Regions from separate parts of the Bacillus hominis genome, predicted to be linked through region 3. Evidence: riboswitches for the same ligand, from Rfam matches in the RefSeq annotation. Region 3 holds a riboswitch; each other region holds the start of a gene.
What was found. A riboswitch is a leader RNA that binds a small molecule or an ion and turns the genes downstream of it on or off. The one in region 3 is predicted to bind thiamine pyrophosphate.

Region 1: it holds a riboswitch for thiamine pyrophosphate, as region 3 does, so the genes downstream of both, tenA (thiaminase II) here and thiM (hydroxyethylthiazole kinase) in region 3, are expected to answer to the same signal.
Region 2: it holds a riboswitch for thiamine pyrophosphate, as region 3 does, so the genes downstream of both, tenA (thiaminase II) here and thiM (hydroxyethylthiazole kinase) in region 3, are expected to answer to the same signal.

What each region holds. Positions count from the first base shown of each region.
Region 1 is NZ_JAUCFS010000005.1:719,049-722,253, forward strand. Features, by position in the region: gene QUF93_RS06125 (SH3 domain-containing M23 family metallopeptidase) at 1-531, opposite strand, end outside; TPP riboswitch at 795-907, shown strand; TPP riboswitch at 968-1,071, shown strand; gene tenA (thiaminase II) at 1,161-1,856, shown strand; gene QUF93_RS06135 (ABC transporter ATP-binding protein) at 1,825-2,574, shown strand; gene QUF93_RS06140 (ABC transporter permease) at 2,574-3,205, shown strand, end outside.
Region 2 is NZ_JAUCFS010000005.1:2,483,089-2,486,293, forward strand. Features, by position in the region: gene QUF93_RS15280 (hypothetical protein) at 178-405, shown strand; gene QUF93_RS15285 (exosporium leader peptide-containing protein) at 563-631, shown strand; gene tenA (thiaminase II) at 956-1,645, opposite strand; TPP riboswitch at 1,771-1,876, opposite strand; gene QUF93_RS15295 (D-alanine--D-alanine ligase) at 1,950-2,864, opposite strand; gene pdxR (MocR-like pyridoxine biosynthesis transcription factor PdxR) at 2,869-3,205, opposite strand, start outside.
Region 3 is NZ_JAUCFS010000005.1:412,159-415,363, reverse strand. Features, by position in the region: gene QUF93_RS04565 (anaerobic C4-dicarboxylate transporter family protein) at 1-25, shown strand, start outside; gene thiE (thiamine phosphate synthase) at 201-860, opposite strand; gene thiM (hydroxyethylthiazole kinase) at 874-1,683, opposite strand; TPP riboswitch at 1,754-1,863, opposite strand; gene QUF93_RS04550 (siderophore ABC transporter substrate-binding protein) at 2,110-3,057, opposite strand; gene QUF93_RS04545 (iron ABC transporter ATP-binding protein) at 3,132-3,205, opposite strand, start outside.

The DNA.
Region 1 (3,205 bases), 310 kb from region 3:
TTGTACAGTTACACCTTTTACTAGAGGTGTGGATCCATTAGATACAAATGTTTTTTGTACGTATCCAATTTGACCGTTATGTAATATTTTGTACCAATCCCCTTGTTCACCTTGAATGGTAATGAATTGACCATTTGGTAATATATCTAGAATAGAAGACTCTGTATTAGGTTCAGAACGAACGTTTAATGCGTTGGCATTTACGATATATTGATTCTTTGGTTGAACATTTTTTTTGAAGAGAATTGCATCTTTTTTCATATAGCCTGTTTTGTTGTTAACAGATACTTTATACCAATCTGGATTTGTCTCAAGAATAGTAACCGGGCTATTAAATCGAATGTTATCAATTATTGCACTGTCTGCATGGTTATTTTGATGTAGTGCAACGTTGTCAATTTTTACATATCCAGTTTTTACTGTAGATGGTTGCTTAGCAGCCGCTGTTTGTATATCGGATTCTCCCATAGAAGGAAGTAAAGAAGCAATTGCGATAGTAGTTGCTGTTAAAGCTGTAGCTTTCATATTCATGTAATAAAGACCTCCTCTAGTTGTATAGTTGTAATTTTATTATAGTATAAAGATATAATATATTGGTCGTATTCACATAAATGTAATATGAAATCAATAAAAATAAATAATGTTAGAAGAGAGGTTCATATATAAATATTGTATATATCATTTGTGGGGTCGCATTTATATGTGTTTAACACGCTCGTATTTAATTCACAATTAAGAAAATTAAAACAGTTGATGATGTCTTATGGCGGTGTTATACTGACAGTGATAATTTTATAGTTTGCTAGGAGGGCTGGTGTTGCCAGCTGAGAGTAAGACCTTAAGTCTTTGATCCTTTTTATTACCTGATCTAGATTATGCTAGCGTAGGGAAGCAATACGGACACTAACAATGAGTCCCCGTTTCTTTGCGTATAGAAACGGGGCTTTTTTATTTAAAAATTTCATATTGAAACCACTAGGGGTGCTTGATGTGCTGAGAGAGGAATAATCCTTAACCCTTACAACACCTGATCTAGATAATACTAGCGAAGGGAAGTGGAACAACGAATAAATTATAATTTTATTTGCTGTAACCACTTCTTATACACAGAAGTGGTTTTTTTATTGAGATAAATAGATATATAGGAAGGGGAATTATAAATGAAATTTTGTGAAAGATTATTTGATACGGTGCAGCCTGTTTGGGAGAAAAGTCATAATCATCCGTTTGTAGTAGGTATGGGGGATGGTACGTTGGAAAAAGACAAATTCCAGTACTATATTATTCAAGATTATTTATATTTGCTAGATTATGCAAAGCTATATGCAATTGGGGTTGTAAAGGCAACGAATCCACAAGTTATGGCAAAATTTGCAGAGCAAATTGATGGCATTTTAAATGGTGAAATGACGATTCATAAACAATATGCAAAAAGACTTGGTATTTCTGCACGAGAGATGGAATCTGCAAAACCATCTGCTAAAAATTTAGCATATACAAATTACATGATGTCTGTATCTCAAAATGGCACACTTGCAGAATTAATATCAGCTTTACTTCCATGTATGTGGAGCTATTGGGAGATTGGAAAGCGTTTAAATGATATTCCTGGAGCAAGAGATCATGAGTTCTTTGGTGAATGGATTCAAGGATATAGTTCTGAAGAATACGGTAACCTTTGTATTTGGTTAATAGATTTATTAAATGAAATGGCAGTTGGAAAGTCAGAGAAAGAGCTAGACCGATTAGAGGAGATTTTCTTATATTCCAGCCGATTTGAATATTTATTCTGGGATATGGCTTATCGTAAGGAGATGTGGGGTTTTGAGGAGCAAGAACATACTACAGTTTCATAATGTTTCCTTTCATTATGATGAGAAACCAATCATCGATGAATTAAATGCTTCTATACAAGATAAAGAGTTTGTAAGTATTATCGGACCGAGTGGATGCGGGAAAAGTACTTTATTTCGCCTTATTACAGGCTTAGAAGAGGCAAGTACTGGACAGATAGAGCTGACAGAAACAAAGAGTCATCCTGTAGGGTATATGCCCCAAAAAGATATGCTCTTGCCGTGGAGGACGATTATTGAGAATGCGGCCCTGCCGCTAGAGTGCCAAGGTGTACAGAAGAAAGAAGCGCAAGTAAAAGCGAAAGAACTGTTACATAAATTTGGTTTACAAGGGTACGAGAAAAAATATCCGAAAGATTTATCTGGTGGTATGAGACAACGCGTATCTTTTATCCGAACTTTATTAACAGGTGGGGAGATATTATTGTTAGATGAACCTTTTAGTGCATTGGACGCTTTAACGAAGGCATCTTTGCAAGAATGGTTGTTTGAACAATGGAAAGAGTGGGAAAAAACAATTTTATTTATCACTCATGATGTTGAAGAAGCATTGTTTCTTTCTAATCGAATTTTGGTTGTAGAAAATCAACCGATAGCAACTTTAACTGAGCGAATTGTGCCGCTTGATCGTAACCGAACAAGAAAAGATTTATATAAGCCTGAAGTGCTAGCGCTTAAAGAAGAGCTCCTTAGTATGTTACAAAGGCAGGTACTCGTATGATGAATCGCTTGAAGGAGTTATTACCTGCCCTCATATTAAGTGGAGTTTTACTTGCTCTATGGGAAGTAGGAGCAAGAATTGTAGATGAGATGTACATTTTACCGTCACCGTCTGCAATCGTAATGAAGATATGGAAACTAAAAGATATATTATTTACGGTTCATTTACCGGCAACATTATCCGTCGTTTTAATAGGTGTTGTTATTTCTGTCGTATTAGGTGTGGGGCTAGCAATGTTAATGAATGCGAATACGTGGATGGAAAGAGCATTTTATCCATTATTAGTAGCTTCTCAAACAATCCCGATTACAGCACTTGCGCCACTATTTGTTTTATGGTTTGGATATACCATTTGGAGCAAGGTTGTTGTCACTGTCTTAATTACGTTTTTCCCAATTGCGGTAAATACGTATGACGGACTGCGTAGTACGAAGAAAGAATGGGAGGAGCTTTTAGTTACGTATGGTGCAACAAAAAAAGATGTTTTTCTAAAGCTAAAGTTGCCATCTGCTCTTCCTTACTTTTTCTCAGCGTTAAAAATTGCAGTTCCGCTTAGTGTTATCGGGGCAGCAATTGGAGAATGGCTCGGTGCACAAGCTGGGCTTGGATATTTCAGTAAAAGAATGATGAC
Region 2 (3,205 bases), 2.1 Mb from region 3:
TATGAGGCCCCCACTCATAGAAAACTATCTTTCTAATCTAAGAGTACACATATATGTGTGCTCTTAGATTGTTTACAATGAATATTAATTTTCTCCATTCACTAATGGAAAAGCATTAATAAAAATATCCGCATATTTATCGAATATAGTTTTAAATTCTTATAAAACTATATAATTTTGGAGTTGGTTAATACGTTACAAAAAACTGACCGTGTAATCATTATGGTCCCTCCACTTTCAAAAGTGTTTGTTACATTTTTCTCATCATCAGGAGAATCTATTTCATCACAAGTTTTGTCTAATACATCTCCATACCCTGTATCAATGTTTGCACTTAATGAACTTGAAAGTGAATTATTTGAGGTCGAGTTAAAACCAATACCACTTCATTTAAACCACGAATAATGGAAGTCACTTTACTACTCACATAAGAAACTGAGGTAGTAGTCTTTTTAAAATCACTATTTTATTAAATTCCACATATACAATCGCTTGTCCATTTCGCTTTGCTCTATCATTGCCTTTACTATTAGTAACACGAATTTTTCAGAGGTGAATTATATTGGACAAGTTTTTATCCTCCGCTGCATTAAATCCAGGTTCAATCGGACCTACACTCCCACCTATGTAACCCCCAGGTGTTACCGGGTCCACTGGCAACACTGGACCGACTGGCGATACTGGGCCTACCGGAATCACGGGACAGACTGAGCCAAACACAATAGAATCTGCATTTCGAGCTATAAAAAACGATATTGATCAAGTTATACCTACCCTTACCGACGTAATTGTTACCTTTGAAATCGAATCATTTGATTTTGCAAATGAATACAACAATGTTAATAACCGTAATTTTTCCATATAATTCTTACTTCCTTTCTTCATTTGTCTTGATCATCAAAAAACTATAAAAAAAGGTATTGTCTATACCTATGTATAGCAATACCTCTACTCTTTATCCAATTACATCTTTTACATCAGTATTCACTGGCCACTTTTCTAATGTATAAGCCATATCCCAAAATGAATATTCATATTGACTACTAATAATAAAATGCTGTTTCATACGATTACGATCTGCCTCTGTTACTGTCTCAGCTATAGCATCTAATCGAGCAATCTGTTCCTCAACTAACGTGCGGAACCAATCAGATCCATAAGCAGAAATCCATTCTTGATAAATTGGCTCTTCAGGTTGACACACTTTTAAACGTTCACCGATTTCATAATATAACCAATAACAAGGTAAAATAGCTGCAATAATATCTCCTAAATGCCCTTCATAAGCTGCACGATACATATGAGATGTATATGCATATGCAGTTGGCGCAGGAATAAAATTATCTTTTTCTTCTTTCGTAATCCCTAATTTTTTTGCGAAATTCTCATGTAATGATAACTCAGCTTCATAAGTATTTTGTGCATGATGCGCCATACGAGCCGTCGTTTCTAATTCAAGAGCCTTTGCAGCACCTAACGTTTGTACTCTAGCAAAATGACTTAAATAATACGAATCTTGAAGCACATAATAACGAAAACTAGCTAAATCTAACGTTCCTTCGCCAAGTTTTTTTACAAAAGGGTGATTAAAACTTGCTTCCCAAATTGAATCTACTTCTTTACGTAATGATTGTGAAAAAGTCATTTAAATCCCTCCAATAGTTTATAAAACATAAGTATTTATCCCATATATTAAAGCTGTAAAATAAAAAAACTTTCTTTACAGGCGTAAAGAAAGTGAATTAGACGATATTAATTTATGCATTAAATATCTTGTCTTTCCCACTTCCCTACGCTGGCATTAACCAGATCAGGTACTAAGAGTCTCAAAATTCCATTTGATCTCAGCCTATAAAAGGCCCCCCTAGTGGATAAATATTTAGTTGTCGTATTGTAATTATCATAGCATACTTCGTGGAACTATCAAAAGTTTTAATTGTACAATTATCTTAAAAACCTTCTTCTTTCCTTACTTTTAATGAAGTTTCAATTATCATATCTAATAGTTTACTATAATTAATTCCAGCCGCATCTGCACTTTTTGGCAGTAAACTTGATTGTGTCATCCCTGGTAATGTATTAACCTCCATTACATATGGAATTCCGTCCTTCACCATCATATCAACCCTTGCATAAACACTACATTTTAATACTTTATAACAAGCCAGTGACGCTTTATTTACACGTTCCTGTACTTCAGCTGGAAGTTCTACAACTTCTTCAACTGTACTAGTATCATCATATTTTGCATTGTAGTCAAAGAACTCAGCAGCATGTCGAATTGAAATGATAGGTAACTGTTGCCCATCAAAAATTGAACATGTAATCTCGTCACCTTTTATATACTTCTCAATTACGACTTCAGAATCCCATTCGAATACAGTTTCTAGCATAGAGATTAATTCATTTTTATCATTGACGATCTTTACTCCAACACTCGAGCCGCCAGAGTTTGGTTTTACCACTAACGGAAATCCTAGCTTATCTAACTCTTCAAGCTTTAGATCCTCCATTTTTGTAAGTTCAATCCAATCTGGTGTTTCTACTCCTTCATAACGCAAAATCTTTTTTGAAAGATTTTTGTCCATACATATACCGCTAGATAACATGTTGCTGCCGCTATATGGAATACCTAAACTCTCAAGCGTTCCTTGAACTGTCCCATCTTCTCCGTATTTTCCGTGTAATGCTAGCAATGCAAAATCAATGTCTTTCGCTTTTTCAATTAAATCCATTTTTTCATTTAACGTAATTGGAACTATTTCATACTTACTCTTATCTAAATGTGCAATCATTTCATTCCCAGTCATAATTGATACTTGTTTTTCAGAGGATACTCCTCCCATAATAACGCCAATTCTCATCTTCTCATCTCCAAATTTCATTTTTTAATGTGTCACCAATTATTTGAATCCCGCTAACTATTTCCTTTTCTTTCAAACGTGAAAAGCCTAATCGGAAGGTATTCACTCCTCCTCCATCAGAATAAAAAACATCTCCAGGAGAAAACGTTACGCCTTTCTCATAACACTTTTGTAAAAGTGTGCGGGCATTAATTTTTTCTTCTAACTCTATAAATAAATGAAGTCCACCATCTCCAGTCATTCTTTTAAACGGAATGTACTGATTACATGCCTCAACAGCTAACTCATATTTTTTCTTATAAACAGATCTTGCTTTTTTTAAATATTTTTCAAAATATCCT
Region 3 (3,205 bases):
GCTCTTAATTTCAATTATGTTTTAAATAAAAGCACAAACCTACAATTTAAAAGGGTTTGTGCTTTTTTAATCAAACGTTTGTTTAAATAAAGTGAAACTTTAATCAGTGGGAGTTTTGTTCATCCCCCACTGATTATTAGCCCTCACCAATCGGGCTGCCCGTAAATAGCGGGATAAACGAAATAACTCATTTTGCGCCTCTACAAGCTCTTATTTACTTCCTCAGCTAATTTCTTCGTACTTTCATACGCAGATTCCGCTAAGCTAATCGCTGAAATAACTGAAACACCATCCGCACCCGCTTCTATAACCGACGCTGTATTTTCAATTGTAATACCACCAATCCCAACGATCGGTATTGTAATCTCTTGTTCCCTAAAATACTTTAGACCTTTCGTTCCTTGAACCGCTTTCGTATCTTTTTTCGTACTCGTCGGGAAGATTGGACCAACTCCTAAATAATCGGCTCCATTTTCAATCGCCCAGCGTGCTTCTTCAATTGTATGTGTAGATACTCCAATAATTTTATCTCCCATTTTTTTACGAACAGATGTAATTCCTTCATCATCTTGTCCAACATGCACGCCATCTGCATCTAACTCGAGAGCTAGTTCTACATCATCATTTACGATGAATGATACACCATACTCCTTGCAAAGCGATTGTAGTTCTTTCGCAAAATCAATACGTTTCTCTCCCGTTAAAGCCCCTTCTCCCTTTTCACGAAATTGAAAAATTGTTATACCACCTTCTAGTGCATCTCTCAATACTTGTAGTGGCTCCTTCGTACAATTGTTACTTCCCATAATAAAATATACTGGTAATAACCTAGACATTTCATCCATTGTAATACGCGACATCTAGTTCCCCTCCTTACTGTATAACTTCAATCTTTCCATACTTCTCAATATCATCTGAAGTTGTATTCGCTAACTGATTTAAAAATTCAATTTGGAAGCTTCCTGGTCCATTCTCTACTGTTTTCGAAGCCGCTATTTCTGCTGCTACTCCATAGAATGTTAATGCGGCTACTGTTGCCTTTACATAATCCTTTTCTACCGCTACAAATGCTCCTATTACAGAAGTTAGTAAACAACCTGTTCCAGTAACTTTCGTTAAAATAGGATGGCCATTTCGAATAAGAATAGTTCGCTCTCCATCTGTAACAACATCTTCTTCTCCAGTAATTACCGCAACTGTATTTAATTCATCCGCTGCCTGTTTTGCAATATTTACAACATTACCATTTCCAGTACCAACGTCTACACCTTTAATTTCCCATTTCTCATTAATAACATTAGCAATTTCAGCTGCATTTCCGCGGATAACAGCTAAATCGATTTCAGCTGGAATATATCTCGCAACTTCTGTTCGATAAGAAGTTGCTCCTGCCCCAACTGGATCAAACAATACTGGTACATCATTCGTATTTGCTGATTTACCAGCAAGTAACATCGCTTCTACCTCTTCAGGACGAAGTGTACCCATATTTAAAACAAGAGCTCCTGCAATGCTAGCCATTTCTGCTACTTCTTCTTTTGCATACGCCATTACAGGCGATGCTCCTAATGCTAACAATCCGTTTGCTGTAAAATTCGTTACAACAATATTTGTAATATTATGCACGAGTGGATTAGACTCTCTCACCAATTCCACGACTTTACTAATTTCTTGTACATTCATTCAATTCATCTCCTAACTATAATGATGGGAGATACACAAAAAGGCACTTTGCGTACGCAAAGTGCCTGAACATGTGCTTTTACACTCTCCCTACGCTGGCATTATCCAACAGGTTCAAATGGTCAATGACGGATTAGTCATACTCTCAGTTTGCATCCACAAACTCCCATGTGTTTATTATTCATCTACTTCAAAGTCTACTCTTATTCTAGTAAAATAACAAGTTCTTTACTTTTCCATATAAAGTGAAACTTTAATCAGTGGGGGTTTTGTTCATTATTAGCCTTCACCAATCGGGCGTTACGGGCAGCCAGACTCCCACCTAACTTCTTTGCTCCAGCTGAATTTTGAGGTGGGAGTTTTACTTCCCGCAAATAGCGAGATAAAAAGAGTGATAGGAAACTCATCCTATCACTCTTTTTATAATTATTTTAGACCTTTTGATACTTCTTTAACCATTTCTGATACAGACTCAAGTCCGCCACCAGATAGGTACCAGTAGTTTGCATCAAGGTAAACTACATTACCGTTTTTCGCAGCATTTGTTTTGCTAACGATTTCGTTTTCAACAACTTGTTTTGCAGAAGATTTTCCGCCAACAACAGCGCCTCTATCTACTACAAAGATGTAATCTGGGTTTTTCTCAAGAATATATTCGAATGAAACTTTATTACCATGTGTATCTGCTTTAAGTTCTGTGTCAACAGGTTTTACACCAAATACATCGTGAATAATACCGAAACGAGATTGCGGACCGTATGCACTTACTTGACCATCATTCGCAAGAAGGATTAAACCTTTTTTATCGCTTTTCGTAGCTTTTTCATTTAATGCTTTAACATCTTTTTCAACTGCTGCAATTTCTTTTTTCGCTGCATCTTCTTTATCGAAGATTTTTGCTAACATTTCTGTGTTTTCTTTAAATGATTTCATGTAATCTTTTGTATCTTGTTCTACATAAATAGTTGGAGCAATCTTTTCAAATTCTTTATATGAATCTGATTGTCTTCCAGAAATGATAATTAATTCTGGGTTCATTTCATTAATTTTTTCAAAATCTGGCTCTTTCAAGCCCCCAACGTTTGTATACTTTTTATCTTTGTATTTAGAAAGGTATTCAGGAACATTTTTTTGTGGAACACCAGCTACTTCTACACCTAATTTGTCTAATGTATCTAATGAACCGAAGTCAAATACTACAACGTTTTTAGGGTTTGTTTTAACTTTCGTTTCACCTAATTTGTGTTTAATTGTAATCTCTTTCGTTTTACTTTCACTAGCTTCTGTCTTTTTGTCAGTAGAAGCATTATTGCTACATGCCACAGCGACGATAGCAAGCATGAAAGTTAATAGTAGCATCGCTAATTTTTTCACTTCAATCACCTCAATAAATTTTTTTAAATTATTTAAATCGATAGTGCATTTACACTATCAAAAATAACTTTCTCTTATGAAAAGTAAATACAAATGTTATTTCCAGATATCTCTTCTATATGGATGTCCATATCATAAATATCTTTTA